2 regions of the Mesorhizobium sp. M1334 genome follow, and region 2 is predicted to be linked to the other one. Evidence: predicted binding sites of a transcription regulator. Region 2 holds the regulator's gene; the other holds the start of a gene.

Region 1 (8,114 bases), on a different contig from region 2:
CTTTTCGGCGACCGTCCGAAGCGCTCGACAAGGAAGCTTGCCCGCAAGGTGCGCGACGATCTCACAGCGGTATCGCACGAAGACGCCGGCGCGCCTGGCGTGGGCTGATCATGGTGTAATTTGCCGCCCTGTGGTAATCGCCGTCTGGCATGACCGAGCCCGGCGACACGCTTCTGGACCGACTTGGCCGCTGGCTTGCCGGCCTGCTGCAGGAGGAATCGTCCGGCTACGAGCCTTACACGCCGTCGGACGCTATTCGCGCAAGGAAATCCTGCACATCCGCCATCACTCGCTCGACACGCCGCGCGACTTCGACCTGTCGCCCTATTTCCGCATCGTCAAGCCGACCCTCGAATATGGTTTCGACTACCGGCAGATGATTTGAGACGACAACCCCAGGATTACCAACGCCGAAACAAGGGTTCAGAGTGGCGGCTAGGCCGGCAGCGGCCGTCGTGTCTTTGCGGCGGCCCGGCCGGGTGTCCGCGCGCCGGCGTCGCGCGGATGCGGTCCAATCGGCATGATCGCCGGGAATGGCGTCGCGCCGAAAGCGAAGGTCCATTTGTAGCCGATCAACCCGTCTTCCGGCGTCGTGTGCTGATCGTGATGCGCAAGCAATTTGGCGCGCTCGGCCAGTTCCTCCGCCTCCCGCCTGACCATTTCCGCCGTCTCGGGCCGCATCCGCCTGGAGAAGCTGACGAATGTCGCCTCGCGCTCCAGATGCGTAATGGCCCAGCCGATGAAGTTCTTGTTGGTCACCTCGAACAGTGGCCGCAATGGCCCGTCGAAATTCCACTGGATTGGCGTCTCGACCAGCAGCCTGGCCGACAGGCCGCGACCGAGCGCGACCAGCCCCAACTCCTCGAGGTCTCGCAGATAGAGGAACATCGAAGCCTCGCTCAACCCCTGTGAGCGCATGATGCCTTCGGGCGTAAATTTTTCCGAAAGCATGACGAAGATGAACAGCAGTGCCGGCTGGCCGGCGAGCTTGCGCTCGATCTCCGGCGCCATGTGGTTGGCAGGTCCTGGTCCTCTGTTCATAGAGCCGAGCACGTTCTCCAACTCCACGCCGGCGGCAGCGCAGATCTCCATCAGCCGGTCGAGCTTGCAGTTGCGCTCGTGGAAAATGCGCTTCACCGTCGGCTCGGAAACGCCCATTCGCTCGGCAAGGACGCGGTAGGTCACGCCCTTGGCCTTCAGCGTCCGCTTCAGCGCGTCGAAGATCAGGCCGTTCATGGGATGCACCTCTTTTGCACGATTTGGTATCAACCTTCGGTACTAGGCCCGATAGATCTTCCCGAAAAGTATCGAAAAGCCTAGCTCTCCGCCAGTCCATTACAGGAGACTAGCCATGAAAAGCCTCTTCACACCGATACTTCTCGCCATCGTCGGCATCGCGACTGCGCCGGCAGTTCAGGCCGCTGAACTCTGGCGCGCCGGCGGCCTCGAGCAACCTGAATCGGCGCTGTTCGACGCCGCCGGCCAGCGCGTTATCGTCTCGAACATCGTCGGCAATCCCGGCGAAGCCGACGGCAACGGCTATCTGTCGGTTCTGTCGATGGACGGCAAGCTGGTCACGCAACACTGGACCGACGGCATGGACGCGCCCAAGGGCATGGCGATTGCCGGCGGCAAACTCTACGTCGCCGACATCACCCATGTGCGCGTCGTCGATCTCCAAAGCGGCAAGCTAGCGTCGACGATCGACGTGCCGAACGCTGTCTTTCTCAACGACATGACCGCTGATGCATCCGGCAAGGTCTACGTCACGGATATGCTTGCCGATACGATCTATCGCATCGACGGCGACCGGCTCGAACTGTTCATCAAGGATGCGGCGCTCGCTTCGCCGAATGGCATCTTCGCCGATGGCGGCCGGCTGATCGTCGCTTCGTGGGGCAAGGGCATCAAGCCCGACTTCAGCACCGCGGAGCCGGGCGGCCTGCTCTCGGTCGATCTCGCCACCAAGGCCGTTTCGCCTCTGGCTGGCGCGGAAAACTTTGCCAACCTCGATGGCGTCGTTGCCATCGGCGGCAGCATCTACGCCACTGCCTATATGACCGGCACGCTCTACCGCTACAAAGCCGGCGGTACGCCGCAAGTGGTTGCGACGTTCAAGCCGGGCAGCGCCGATATCGGCACAGATGGCAAGTCGACAATCTTCGTGCCGCTGATGAACGAGGGCGAGGTCTCAGCGTTGGGCCTCGACTAAGCCGGCAGTTGCCAGCTCAGGCGGCGGGCGCGGCTTTCTTCAGCTGCGCCCGCGCATCCGTGATCGATGCGGCATAAGTCACCAGCGGCCGCTTGACACCGTGGTTGATCAGCATGCGGCGTGTCTGCGGTGAAGCGCCTGAGATAATAAAGCGAACGCCGGCGCGCTTGGCCTTGTGGGCCGCGCCCTCGATGACATTGGCCGCCGTCGAATCGAAGAACGGCACCGCCGAACAGTCGAGGATGAAGTTCTTGCGCTGGTCGGCGATGCGGTCCAGCACCGTGCCGACGGTCGAGGCGGCGCCGAAGAAAAAGGCGCCCGATATCCGGTAGACCACGGTGTCGGCATCGCTCGCCTCGCTGGAATCATAAGCGCTGGCTCGGTCGGCGACGTCTTCCTGCACCAGGGATTGATGGTCCGCCTCCACCGCGATGCTCTTGGCCATGCGGTCGATGAACAGGATCGAGCCTAGCGCGAAGCCGACGACGATGCCTTCGGTCAGGTCGCGGAAGATGACGATCAGGAACGTCGCCATCAGTACCAGCGCATCGCCGCGCGAGGCGCGCAGCAAGGTGGCGAAGGCCTGTTTCTCGAACATGTTCCAGCACACCACCGCCAGCACGCCGGCAAGTGCTGCAAGCGGGATATAGCTGGCCAGCGGTGCCGCCACCAGCATCAGAGCAAGCAGGATGGCCGAGTGCATCATGCCTGAGACCGGTCCATGCGCGCCGGCCCGTACATTGGTCGCGGTGCGGGCAATGGTGCCAGTGGTGCATATGCCGCCGAACAAGGCGGAGGCGATATTGGCGAAGCCTTGCGCCACCAACTCGCAATTGGAGCGATGCCGCCTTCCGGTCATGCCGTCGGCGACGACGGCCGACAGCAGCGATTCGATCGCCCCGAGCAGCGCAAAGGCGATAGCGTCCGGCAGCACGTCGATTATCCTGTCGAGGCTGAGCGGCGGGAAGGCCGGCCATTGCAGGCTGCGCGGGATGCCGCCGAAGCGCGTGCCGATCGTCTCGGCCGGCATGGCGAGCAATGCGACGACGAGGGATGCCAGTCCGATGGCAATCAGCATAGCCGGCCACTTCGGCCGAAACCGCCTCAACGTCGCAATGGTGATGATGGTCAGTGCCGCCACCGCAGTTGCGGCGAGGTTGATTGTTCCGGCCGCTTCGCCGATGGCCATCAGCTTCGGCACCAGCGGCCCTGGCTCCTTGCCGGCGAGCTTCAGCCCGAACAGTTCCACGATCTGGCCGGAGAAGATGATGACAGCGATGCCGGCGGTGAAGCCGACGGTCACCGGGTAGGGGATGAATTTGATGTAGGTGCCAAGTCTGAGATAGCCGATGGCAAGCAGGAACACGCCGGCCATCATCGTCGCCAGCAGCAAGCCGTCGACGCCAACCCGCGCCACCGTCGCCGCCACAAGCACAATGAAGGCGCCGGCCGGGCCGCCGATCTGGAAACGGCTGCCGCCAAGCGCCGAGACCAGGAAGCCGCCAATGATCGAGGTGTAGAGCCCGCGCTCCGGCGTCACGCCTGAAGCAATGGCAATTGCCATCGACAACGGCAGCGCAACGATGGCGACAGTCAGCCCGGCGATGGCATCCGCCTTGAAATGCGTGAGCGTGTAGCCCTCGCGCAGCACCGTCACCAGCTTCGGGGTGAACAGTTCGGAAAATGTCGGCCGCGCCGGTTGATGCACTGCCCGCTGCGTCTGATCCATCGAGTGCCTTCCGCATGAAACCAAGGAGCGGCGGGATCGTCGGCAGGACTGTCGGCGGTCGCCGTCGCGACTTGGAGCGCGTGCGTCCAAGTAGGCGCACAGATACGCCCCAACACTTTTGACCCGCGCATCGGACTATCCGAAAATCGAATTTGATTTTCGGCGATGCGGCAGTAGCGTCAGCCTTGCGGGTTCTGCGGCGTGACAGGCTTGAGGCGAACGCCCCTGCCGCCACGCTCGCTCGCCTGGTTCTCGCCGATCAGCTCGACCCCGGCCTCTTCAAGGGCCTGGATGACCTTCATCAGCGTATCGACCACGCCCCGGACCACGCCGTCGCTCGCTTCCATGCGCTGAATGGTTGGAAGCGAAACCCCGGCGCGCTCGGCGAGGGTCTTCTGATCGATGCCGGCCAGCGCCCTCGCGGCACGCATCTGCGCGGCAGTGATCATCGGTCAAAACCCCGTCTGAGTTCTGCAGTATCACGTATAATACCTTCATGATGATGGGTCAAACATCATCTTGCATATGTGAAACATGCAACAGTCTTTGCCAGCCGGTGCGCTGGCATGCTACAAACCTCGACATCGTTAGGCGGGACATCCATTGCGGTACCGATTTCACAGGTACGACCTTAAAAAGGATGAGCAGGTGAAGACATTCAAAGCGTTGGCGACCTCGACAGTCTTGCTGTCGATGGTTTTCCTGCTGGCAGGCTGCGGACATGGCCTGATCAACAGGCTGATTTGAAGTAGTCCGGCCGACGTCAGGTGCCGTCGGCCCGCCCTAGCCATCGCTGCAGCAATCGTGCCGCCAGCCAGCACAGCATCGCCCAGGCAAAGCCGGCGCACCAGCCGGCCAGCACGTCGGACGGCCAGTGGACGCCGAGATAGATGCGGCTGATGCCGACGACCACCGTCGTCAGCACCGCCAGCACGAGTACATAGATCTTCGTTATGCGCCCGGGCAAAAACCGTGCCGCCATGCTGCCCAGCGTCAAATACGTCACCGCCGACAGCATGGCGTGGCCGCTCGGAAACGAAAGCGATGCCACATCGGCGAGATGCGAGACCAGATCGGGGCGCGGCCGGTCGATATCGAATTTCAGCACGCTTGACAGGAGCTGGCCGCCCGCCACCGCGACGAACATGAGAAGCGCCGCGCCTGGCCTGCGGATAAGGAGCAGATAGACGATCATTGCTGCCGTGATCAGCACCAGCACGCTGGCGCTGCCAAGGCTGGTGACGTCGCGCATCGCTCCTTCCAGCCACGCCGGTCCGATCGGATTGTCAGGCTGGCCGGCCTTGCGGAAGGCAAGCAGGATTTCGGTGTCGAAGGCATGCGGCGTGGTCGCCCGCGCCAGCTCCATCAGTTCTTCGAACCCCCACAGCCCGCCGGCAATGACCAGCCCGGCCAGCAGAACCGGGAACTCCAGCCAGTTGCGCAGTCTGCTTGCAATCTTCTTCATCGGCCCGATCGCAGCTACAGCCTTTGCAGATAGGGCCCGAGCGTGATCAGCGCCACAGCTGCGATGGCAAGCACAATGCCGGTTGCCTGCAAGGCATTGACGCGCTCGCCGAAGAAGACCAGCGCCACCACATTCACCGACACCAGCTGGATCACCGCCGACAGGCTGAACGACACCGACATGCCGAATTCACGGATCAGCCTCAGCATGATCAGATTGCCCAGCGAATAGAGCGCCAACGTCAGCACGATCTTGCCGAGGCTCGGCGCCAGCCCCCACTGTTTTGCGGCCATCGCCGCCAGCAGGAAGATCACCGTCGAAACGCAGAGCTGCCCAAGTCCCCAGAAACTCACTTTTGTTCCTCCCGATGCGGTCCCTACGCGCCTGCCGCAGCTCTTGTTTCCGAAGCGCCGGTCGCGGTCAAGCGGGGCTGATGTTGGATACGAAATCGCAGATGGCAATTAGCCGGCATGTCATCAAACTGTGACCTGCCGGTAATACCGGATTGGCCAGGCAACACGCTCCAGCAATCCATCCAGCCAGAGGCAGGCCCTATGACCGAACAGCGCTCGACCGAACATCGCACCCCTGACGCCCATTTCCGCACCAGCCTGCTCGAGGAAAACGATGGGCCAGGAGCCAATTCCACCGACAACCGCACCATGGGTGAGATCATCGCCGCGCGGTTCTCGCGCCGCGGCTTCCTCAAGGGCTCGCTTGCCGTCTCGGCCATAGCCGCTACCGTCAGCCCGCTGGCGCTGATCGCCGCCGACAACGCCCGCGCCGCCGAAGGCTCCGCCTTCGCTTTCGACGAGCTCGAGGCCGGCATCGACGACAAGCATCACGTCGCACCTGGCTATGACGCCGACGTGCTGCTGCGCTGGGGCGATCCGCTGTTCGCCGATTCGCCGGAATTCGATCCGACAAAACAGTCGGCGGAAGCCCAGGCCAGACAATTCGGCTACAACAACGACTATGTCGGTTATATCCCGATCGGCGGCTCGGCCGAGCATGGCCTGCTGGTCGTCAACCACGAATACACCAATCCGCATCTGATGTTCCCGGGCCTCGTCACCATCGTCGATGGCAAAGCCAAGCAGGCGCCCCTCAGCAAGGAGCAAGTCGATGTCGAGATGGCCGCGCATGGCGGCACCATTGTCGAGATCCGCAAAGAAGCCGGCAAATGGCAGGTCGTGCGCGACGGCAAGCTCAACCGCCGCATCACCTCCAATACCGAGATGGCACTGTCTGGCCCCGTCGCCGGCCACGACCGCGTCAAGACCAGCGCCGACCCGAGCGGTACGAAGGTCATCGGCACCCTCAACAACTGCGCCGGCGGCGTCACGCCGTGGGGCACCTATGTCATGGCCGAGGAGAACATCCACGGCTATTTCTCGGGCGAGCTGCCGCAGGGCCATAACGAGGCGGCCAACTACAAGCGCCTCGGCATTCCCGAAGGCGCCTATGAATGGGCGGCGCATCATGACCGTTTCGATATCGGCAAGGAGCCGAACGAGCCGAACCGCTTCGGCTGGATCGTCGAGGTCGACGTTCAGGATCCGACGTCGGTGCCGAGGAAGCGCACCGCCATGGGCCGCTTCAAGCATGAGGGCGCAGAATCGATCGTCGCCAAGGATGGCCGTGTCGCCTTCTACCTCGGCGACGACGAGCGCTTCGACTATGTCTATAAGTTCGTCACCACAGGCAAGTTCAATCCGGACGATCGCGCCGCCAACATGAATTTGCTCGACGACGGCACCTTGCATGTCGCCAAGTTCGCCGAGGACGGTTCAATCGAATGGCTGCCGATCGTCTTCGGCCAGGGACCGCTGACAGCGGCAAACGGCTTTGCCAGCCAGGCCGACGTGCTGATCGAGACGCGCCGTGCCGCCGACCTGCTTGGCGCCACCAAGATGGACCGCCCGGAAGACATCCAGCCCAATGCCGCCAATGGCAAGGTCTATGTCATGCTGACCAACAATTCGAAGCGCAAGGCCGACCAGGTCGACGCCGCCAATCCGCGCGCCGAAAACGCCTTTGGCCATATCATTGAGATCGTCGAGGATGGCGGTGATTTCGCTGCGACCAAGGGCAAGTGGGAAATCCTGCTGAAATGCGGTGATCCCGCCGTGGCCGAAATCGGCGCCACCTTCTCCACCGCAACCACTGCCAATGGCTGGTTCGGCATGCCGGACAATTGCGCGGTCGATTCGGCCGGCCGCCTCTGGGTTGCTACCGACGGCCAGGGCCCGAAGGCCACAGGCCGCACCGACGGCCTGTGGGCGGTCGACACGGAAGGCCCGGCGCGGGCGACCTCAAAGCTGTTCTTCCGTGTGCCGATCGGCGCCGAAATGTGTGGTCCCCTGTTTGCGCCGGACGACCAGACTGCTTTCGTTGCTGTCCAGCATCCAGGCGACGGTGGCGAGGACTGGGAGGCTTTTGGGCGTCCCTCCTATTATGAGGATTTGTCGACCCGCTGGCCTGACTTCAAGCCGGACATGCCGGTGCGCCCGGCGGTCGTTGCCATCACCAGGCAAGGCGGCGGCAAGATCGCGGTCTGAGACGCAGGAAGGCCTTGCAGTCTCGAGGAAGGATTTCGGTGATGCGAAATCCTTCCTTTCCTGATATGGGATGCATCCATGCTGCGCATCATGCGCCGACTAATCATTCGGTGCGCTGAACCACGGCCACATTCATTGTGCTTCGCA
Region 2 (8,114 bases):
TGCGAGCATTGAACAGGATGGCGCGGGCGATCGCCACCGACTGCCGCTGGCCGCCCGAAAGCTTTACCACCGGCTCCTTGAAGCGTTGGAAACGCGGATTGAGCCTGCCCATCACCTTGCGCGCCTCGGCCTCCATGGCGACGTCGTCGAGCGTACCCCAGCCGGTCATCAGCTCGCGGCCGAGAAACAGGTTGGCGGCCGCATCGACATTGTCGGCCAGCGCCAGCGTCTGATAGATCGTCTCGATGCCGTACTTCTTGGCGTCGCGGGGGTTGGAGATCGAAGCCTCCTCGCCGTTGACGAAAATCTGGCCCGCATCGCGCTTATAGGCGCCGGACAGGATTTTTATCAACGTCGATTTGCCGGCACCGTTGTGGCCGAGCAAAGCCATCACCTCGCCCGGGAAAAGATCGACCGAGGCATCGTCGACGGCGCGAATGCCGCCGAAGGCGATCGAGATGTTGCGCATGTCGATCAGCGGCGTGCCCGTGGGAGCGGTCTTGTCGGCCATGATCGTTCCTCCTCCCTAAATGCGTTTGCGATAGACGGTATCGAGCCAGACCGCGAGCACCAGCACGGCGCCGACGACGATGCTCTGCAGCGGTGAATCGATGCCGAGCAGCACCATGCCGGACTGCAGTGATTGCATCAAAAGTGCGCCGAGCATGGCGCCGAGCACCGTGCCGGAGCCGCCTGCAAGTGACGTGCCGCCGATGACCGCGGCGGCGATGACCAGCAGTTCGTCTAGCGTGCCCAGCGCATTGGTCGACGAGTTCTGCCTGGCTGACGAGATCGCCGCGGCGATCGTCGCCAGCACGCCCATGATCATGAACACCTTCATGGTCACCCAACGCGTGTTGATACCGGCAAGGTTGGCGGCTTCCGGATTGCCGCCGATGGCGAAGACATAGCGGCCGAAACGGGTACGCTTGGTGATGAAGGTCATGATCAGCCCGACGGCCACAGCCATCAGCACGGGTATGGCGATGCCATGGGCGATGAACAGCCCGCCTTCGGGAACCGTTATATTGTTGGCCGCCGCGTATCTGTTCACGATGCCGACCGGCCAAGGATAGGAATTGGCGAGCCATATGGCGCCCATGATGACAGCGCAGGTGAGGACACCGAGGAACGTCTCGGCCCAGATCGGGCGCAACGGAAAGCGGAACCGCTTGCGCTGCACCCGCCCGTTGAGCAGCATGAACACAACCGCCAGGCACGCGATAATTCCGACGATCCAGCTCCATCGCGCGCCGATCGAACCCGCCGGCCCACCGCCCATCAGCTGGAACGTGGCATCAAGCGGCGCAATCGTCTGACCGCTGGCGACCCACCATGCGGCACCCCGCCAGACCAGAAGGCCGCCCAGCGTCACGATGAAGGCCGGCACCTCGAGATAAGCGATGATGTATCCCTGGAACGCTCCGATAAGAAGGCCGAGCGCCAGGCCAATGGCCAGCGCCAGGATCCAGATCCAGGGGTTGCCGAGTTGCAGACCGATCATTCGCACCAGGAAATGCACCTGCGCAAAGCCCATGACCACGCCAATCAGGCCTTCGGCGGAACCGACCGACAGGTCGATATTGCGCATGACGATAACCAGCACCATTCCGGCGGCCATTATGGCCACGGCGGAAGTCTGCACCGAGAGGTTCCAGAGATTGCGTGGCGTCAGGAAGGTCCGGCTGTCGAAGTCGAACGGATTGACGCCGAGCCGTACGCTGGAAACGACATGCAGCCCGATCCAGATGACCAACAGCGCGCCGATCATGCCGAGCATACGGGTGTCGATCTCGGTTGCCTTGAGAAACCGGGCAACGATGCCGAGCTCGGATTCCCGCGCCCGGTCTGCCGTGCTGTCGACCGGCGTGTTGGAAGTCGTGTCGGTCATCATGTTTCTCCCGCCGGGTTGCCGTCTGCCGCGGATGCCGGAAGCAGCCTAGAAGTTATCCGCCGGAAGCGGAAAAACAATTCTTTTTGAAAAAACGCCGCGGCATTACAGCCGCGGCGTTCTCTACGCTTGGAAACGACGGATCAGTTGCAGACCGCAACAGTGCCAGCCGCCACGCCGGCGCAGACCTCTTCTTGCTTGATCCAGCCGGCGTCGATGACGACGTTGAGGTTATCCTTGGTGATGGCGACCGGAGTCAGGAACAGCGACTTGACCGTGTTGCCGCCGGGCGTGGTGAAATCCTTCACGCCGGCAATGTCGGTCATCTGCTTGCCGTCGGCAAGCTGCGAGGCGATCTCGGCGGCGTTCTTACCGAGCTCGCGCGCGTCCTTCCACACCGACACGGTCTGTGTGCCAAGCGCGATGCGGTTCAGCGCGGCGTGGTCGCCGTCCTGGCCGGAGACCGGAACCGATCCGGCCAACCCTTGTGCTGTCAGCGCGGCGACGACGCCACCGGCGGTGCCGTCATTGGCCGCGACCACGGCATCGACCTTGTTGTCGTTGGCGGTCAGGAACTGTTCCATGTTCTTCTGAGCGTTGGCCGGCAGCCAGCCGTCCGTATAGGCCTCGCCGACATTCTTGATCTTGCCGCTGTCGATGGCCTCCTTCAGCACCTCCATCGAACCGGCAAACAGGAAATCGGCATTCGGATCGGAACCCGAACCCTTGATGAAGACGTAGTTGCCTTCCGGCTTCACCTTGAAGACTTCGCGGGCCTGCATGCGGCCGACTTCCTTGTTGTCGAAGGTCAGATAGAACACGTCCTTGTTCTCGATCAGCCGGTCATAGCCGACGACCGGGATGCCTTCGTCCAGTGCCTTCTGCACGGCCGGCCCGATGGCCGAGGCATCCTGTGCCAGGATGATCAGCGCATTGGCACCCTGCGAGATCAGGCTCTCGACGTCGGTGAGCTGCTTGCCGGGGTTGGACTGTGCGTCGGCGGAAATATACTTGTCGCCGGCGGCCTCGATGGCCGCCTTCATTGCGGCCTCGTCGGTCTTCCAGCGCTCTTCCTGGAAGTTCGACCAGGAAACGCCGATGACCTTGTCTTTCGCCTGCGCCACCGACGCCAGCGCCAGCGTCATGGCGACACCCGCCAGAATGGCGGTCGTGAATTTCTTCATCATATCCTCCCTGCGCCGCGTACGGCGTGACCAATTGCTCAACGACCAGCTTAGAAGCTCTATTTTTTCGAGCCTCGAAAAAATACTGGCCCGATCTCCGGCTGCTGTCAACATCGATTCTGATGGATTTTGATGACTGTGCGAGTTTTTTCGAGCGCCGGAATAAACGATGACAGCGCCACCTGCATCTGACACTATTTGCCGCATCCGACACTATTTGTCGGACATTACCGACGGCTTCCGGTTCATGAGCGGCCGCGGCAACCGGGAGGAAAGCAAAACGATGTCGGTCGGAATCCGCCACGACGATTTGCGCCGGCGCAACCGGGCGATGGTGATCTCGGCGGTGCGCCGGGCCGGCCAGCCGTCGCGTACGGAGATCGCAGCCACCACCGGCCTCAGTCATTCAACCATATCGGCGATCTCCTCCGACCTGATACGGGAAGGCATCCTCGCCGAGAGCAAGGCAAGTGAGGCCGTTTCGTTGAAACGCGGTCGTCCGCAGGTCGGCCTCGCCCTCAACCCGGAAGCGGCGGCGGTGCTGACCGTGGTGTTGTCACTGAATTTCCTGTCGGCCGCCATTATCGACTATGCGGGACAGGTGGTCGCCGAGGAACAGCGCCGGCTGGACACGCTGACCATGCCGCGCGACGAGCTGATCCGCGAATGCATGGCCATCGTCCGGCGCCGGCTTGAGGACCCAGACCTTGACGTCCGCAGTGTCGCCCGCATCGCCCTGGCGATTCAGGGCATTACCGACTCCCCTGCACGCGCCATGCTGTGGTCGCCGATCACGCCGCAGACCGACATCGCCTTTGCCGACCTGCTGGAAGACGAATTCGGCATCCCGGCCACGGTGGAGAACGACTGCAATATGATGGCGGTGGCTTTGCGCTGGCGCGATCCGGATCGCTATCGCGACGACTTCATCGCCATCCTGCTTTCGCATGGCATCGGTATGGGGCTTGTGCTGAAGGGCGAACTGTTCACCGGGACGCATTCCTCGGGCGGCGAATTTGGCCACATGATCCATCATCCGGGCGGCGCGCTCTGCCGGTGCGGGCGGCGCGGCTGCATCGAAGCCTATGCCGGCAACTATGCCATCTGGCGCAACGCCAGGCAGATGAGCGAAGACAGCGAACCGGTCGCCGACGTCAGCGACGCCGACATGCGCGCGCTGGCCGCCCGCGCGCGCGAGAAGGATGGGCCGGAACGCGAGGCCTACCGCAAGGCCGGCGAAGCGCTGGGTTTCGGTCTCGGCTCGCTGTTCGCGCTGATCGATCCGGCACCGGTCGCGATGGTCGGCGCCAGTGCCGCCGCCTTCGATCTGATCGAGCCGGCCTTGCGCAAGGCCATCGCCCAGACCGCCGGCGGCCAGCACTCGGGCTCGATCTCCTTCGATACCGAGCCGAACGAATTGCCGCTGATCCGCGAAGGCTGCGCGATGCGGGCGTTAAGCTTCGTCGACCAGGAGATTTTCGCGCCGGGCGCGCAAATGAGGCCCGGCGTCAGAAAGAACGTCGCCTGACCAGGCGGGTCAATCTTCCCGGATCGCGTAACCGGCACCGCGGATGGTGCGGATGACATCCGGCATGCGGCCGTTGTTGACGGCCTTGCGCAGCCGCCCGACATGCACGTCAACGGTGCGTTCGTCGATATAGATCGTCTCGCCCCAGACATTATCGAGCAACTGGCTACGCGAGAAGACGCGGCCCGGATGCCGCATCATGAACTCGAGCAACCGGAATTCGGTCGGCCCGAGCCGGATCTCGCTCTTCTTGCGATAAACCCGGTGCGATTCGCGATCGAGCACGATGTCGCCGACCTTCAGCACGCTGGACAGCACTTCCGGCTTGGCGCGGCGCAGCAGCGCCTTGACCCTGGCCATGAATTCCGGTGTCGAAAACGGTTTGACCAGATAGTCGTCGGCGCCGGTCGAAAGACCGCGCACCCGGTCGCTCTCCTCGCCGCGCGCGGTCAGCATAATGATCGGCAGCCGCTCGGTTTCGGGGCGCACCCGCAACCGGCGGCAGAGCTCGATGCCGGAAACCGCTGGTATCATCCAGTCGAGCACCAGAAGGTCGGGCACATTCTCCTGCAAACGGATCTCGGCTTCGTCGCCACGTGTCACCACCTCGACCTGGTAGCCTTCGGATTCGAGATTGTAGCGGAGCAGCACGCCCAACGGCTCCTCGTCCTCCACCACCATTATGCGTGGTGCGATCATCGGCTGGGCACCCCCATCATGTCACCGGTGCGGACATTGTCGTTTCGTCCTGCTTCGGACGATTGACCGGCAATTGCTCGCCGGTCAGCACATAATACGCATTTTCGGCGATGTTGGTGACATGGTCGCCGATCCGCTCGAGATTCTTGGCGCAGAACAGCAGATGCGTGCAAGCGGTGATGTTGCGCGGATCTTCCATCATGTAGGTCAACAGCTCGCGGAACACGGACGTGTATTTGACGTCGATACGCTCGTCGGCGGCACGCAGCTTGGCCAACGCGGCCGCATCGCCTGCAGCATATTCCTCGATGACGCCCTGCACCTGAATGAGCACCAGCTGCGCCATCGCATCGATGGAATGCGAAAGGTCGCGCGGCGTGACGCTGAGGCCGACCGCGCTCACACGCTTGGCGATGTTCTTGGCAAGGTCGCCGATGCGTTCGAGGTCGCCGGCCATGCGGATCGCTCCGACGACATGGCGCAGATCGTGAGCCATTGGCTGGCGCTTGGCGATCAGGGTGATGGCGCGGTCGTCCAGTTCGCGTTGACGCGCGTCCATGATGGCGTCGTCGGAGACGACGCGTTGCGCCAGCACGTTGTCGGAATTCAACAGGGCCTTGGTCGCCCCGCCGACCATCGAACCGGCGAGGTCGGCCATGTCGCGGATCAGCTTGCTGATCTGCTCGAGATCCTCGTCGAAAGAAGCGACTGTGTGTTCGCCCATGGTCCTGTCCTCATATGCATGATCGGAACGGCTCAGCCGAAGCGGCCGGTGATGTAGTCCTGCGTGCGCTTCTCGCGGGGCGACGTGAATATCTTCTCGGTCCGGTCGAACTCGACCAGTTCACCCAGATACATGAAGGCGGTCTGGCGCGACACGCGCGCCGCTTGCTGCATGTTGTGGGTGACGATGACGATCGTGTAGTCGGCTTGCAGCTCGTCGATCAGTTCCTCGATCTTGGCCGTCGACAGCGGGTCGAGGGCCGAAGCCGGTTCGTCGAGCAGAATGACTTCCGGCTTCACTGCCACGGTGCGGGCAATGCAGAGCCGCTGCTGCTGGCCGCCGGACAGGCTCAAGCCGCTGGCGTTTAGCTTGTCCTTGACCTCGCTCCACAGCGCGGCCCGCTTCAACGCTTGCTCGACGCGGCCGTCCATCTCGGACTTGCCGAGATTCTCGTAGAGCCTGACGCCGAAGGCGATGTTCTCATAGATCGACATCGGGAACGGCGTCGGCTTCTGGAATACCATGCCGATCTTTGTCCTGAGGAGGTTGAGATCCTGCGACCGGTCGAGAATGTTCTTGCCGTCAAGCAGCACCTGGCCCTCGGCGGTCTGTTTCGGGTAGAGCTCGTAGATGCGGTTGAAGACGCGCAGCAGCGTCGATTTCCCGCAACCCGAAGGGCCGATGAAGGCCGTGACGCTGCGCTCGGGCAGCGACAGGCTGATGTCCTTCAGCGCCTTGCTCTGGCCGTAGTAGAAGTTGAGGTTCTTGACCTCGATCTTCGTCTTCTCGGTGACCGTTTCGGTCATCGTCATGTCTGGGGACAACATCTGTGTCATCTGTCCTCTCTGCGTCCGGTAAGGCTGCGGGCGAGGATGCTCAAGCCCAGAACCGTCAGGGTGATTATGAGTGCGCCGGTCCACGCCAGTTGCTGCCATTCCTCGTAAGGGCTGAGAGCGAACTGGAAGATGGTCACCGGCAGGCTGGCCATCGGCGCGTTGATATTGCTGCTCCAGAACTGGTTGTTGAGCGCGGTGAAGAGCAGCGGCGCCGTCTCGCCGGAAATGCGTGCTATCGCCAGCAATATGCCGGTGACGATGCCGGACAATGCGGCGCGGTAGGCGACCGAACGGATCACCACCCAGCGTGGTGCGCCGATCGCGGCACCGGCTTCACGCAACGCGTTCGGCACCAGGTTGAGCATGTCTTCAGTGGTGCGCACGACCACCGGAATGACCAGGATGGCAAGCGCCACGGCGCCGGCAATGGCCGAGAAATGTCCCATTGGCCGCACCATCAATTCATAGACGAACAAGCCGATGATGATCGACGGCGCCGACAACAGGATGTCGTTGATGAAGCGGACGACGGTAGTGATGCGCGAAAAGCGTCCATACTCGGCCATGTAGGTTCCCGCCAGCACGCCGATCGGCGTGCCGACGACAACGGCGATGATCGTCATCAGCAGGCTGCCCGCGATGGCATTGAGCAGGCCGCCGGCCTCGCCCGGTGGTGGCGTCATCTCGGTGAAGACCGCGAACGAAAGCCCGGCTGTGCCCTTGTAGACCAACGCACCGAGGATGAGCGCCAGCCAGGCAAGCCCGATGCCGGCGGCGACGACGCAAAGCGCCATCATCACCGAATTCCTGGCTTTGCGGCGGCTGTGGAGCGATGAGGATGTCGACATCGGTCAGGCTCCCGTACGGGCGTCGATCCGCATCAGCATATAGCGGGCGGCGGCAAGGATCAGGAAGGTGATGACGAACAGGATCAGGCCGAGCGCGACCAGCGAGGAGGTGTAGAGGTCGCCGTCGGCCTCAGTAAATTCATTGGCGATGGTCGCCGAGATCGTCGTGCCCGGTGCGAACAGGGAGGCACTGATGCGATGCGCGTTGCCGATGACGAAAGTCACCGCCATGGTTTCGCCGAGTGCCCGGCCGAGGCCAAGCATGACGCCGCCCATGATGCCGATGCGGGTATAGGGAATGACCACGCGCCGGGTCACCTCCCAGGTCGTGCAACCGATGCCGTAGGCCGACTCCTTCAGCACCGCCGGCACCGTATCGAAGACATCCTTGGTGATCGAGGTGA

Evidence for each region. Region 2 encodes PhoB, which activates phosphate uptake and scavenging genes when phosphate is short. Its sites were predicted from a motif close to TGTCATNNANCTGTCAT; they were not measured.
Region 1: NKH17_RS16200 (PhoX family protein) is a predicted target of PhoB. The motif match lies at 5,878-5,894, and genes of this name have one in related genera.

What each region holds. Positions count from the first base shown of each region.
Region 1 is NZ_JAMYLM010000007.1:237,030-245,143, forward strand. It holds gene NKH17_RS16160 (CHAD domain-containing protein) at 1-108, shown strand, start outside; partial or broken gene NKH17_RS16165 (lipo-like protein) at 242-385, shown strand; gene NKH17_RS16170 (helix-turn-helix domain-containing protein) at 436-1,236, opposite strand; gene NKH17_RS16175 (SMP-30/gluconolactonase/LRE family protein) at 1,352-2,212, shown strand; gene NKH17_RS16180 (SulP family inorganic anion transporter) at 2,229-3,941, opposite strand; gene NKH17_RS16185 (helix-turn-helix domain-containing protein) at 4,121-4,390, opposite strand; gene NKH17_RS16190 (phosphatase PAP2 family protein) at 4,705-5,406, opposite strand; gene NKH17_RS16195 (hypothetical protein) at 5,421-5,759, opposite strand; gene NKH17_RS16200 (PhoX family protein) at 5,961-7,967, shown strand; gene NKH17_RS16205 (GNAT family N-acetyltransferase) at 8,071-8,114, opposite strand, start outside.
Region 2 is NZ_JAMYLM010000002.1:553,473-561,586, forward strand. It holds gene NKH17_RS06180 (ATP-binding cassette domain-containing protein) at 1-511, opposite strand, end outside; gene NKH17_RS06185 (sugar ABC transporter permease) at 527-1,891, opposite strand; gene xylF (D-xylose ABC transporter substrate-binding protein) at 2,035-3,075, opposite strand; gene NKH17_RS06195 (ROK family protein) at 3,359-4,603, shown strand; gene phoB (phosphate regulon transcriptional regulator PhoB) at 4,613-5,302, opposite strand; gene phoU (phosphate signaling complex protein PhoU) at 5,319-6,026, opposite strand; gene pstB (phosphate ABC transporter ATP-binding protein PstB) at 6,059-6,862, opposite strand; gene pstA (phosphate ABC transporter permease PstA) at 6,859-7,710, opposite strand; gene pstC (phosphate ABC transporter permease subunit PstC) at 7,714-8,114, opposite strand, start outside.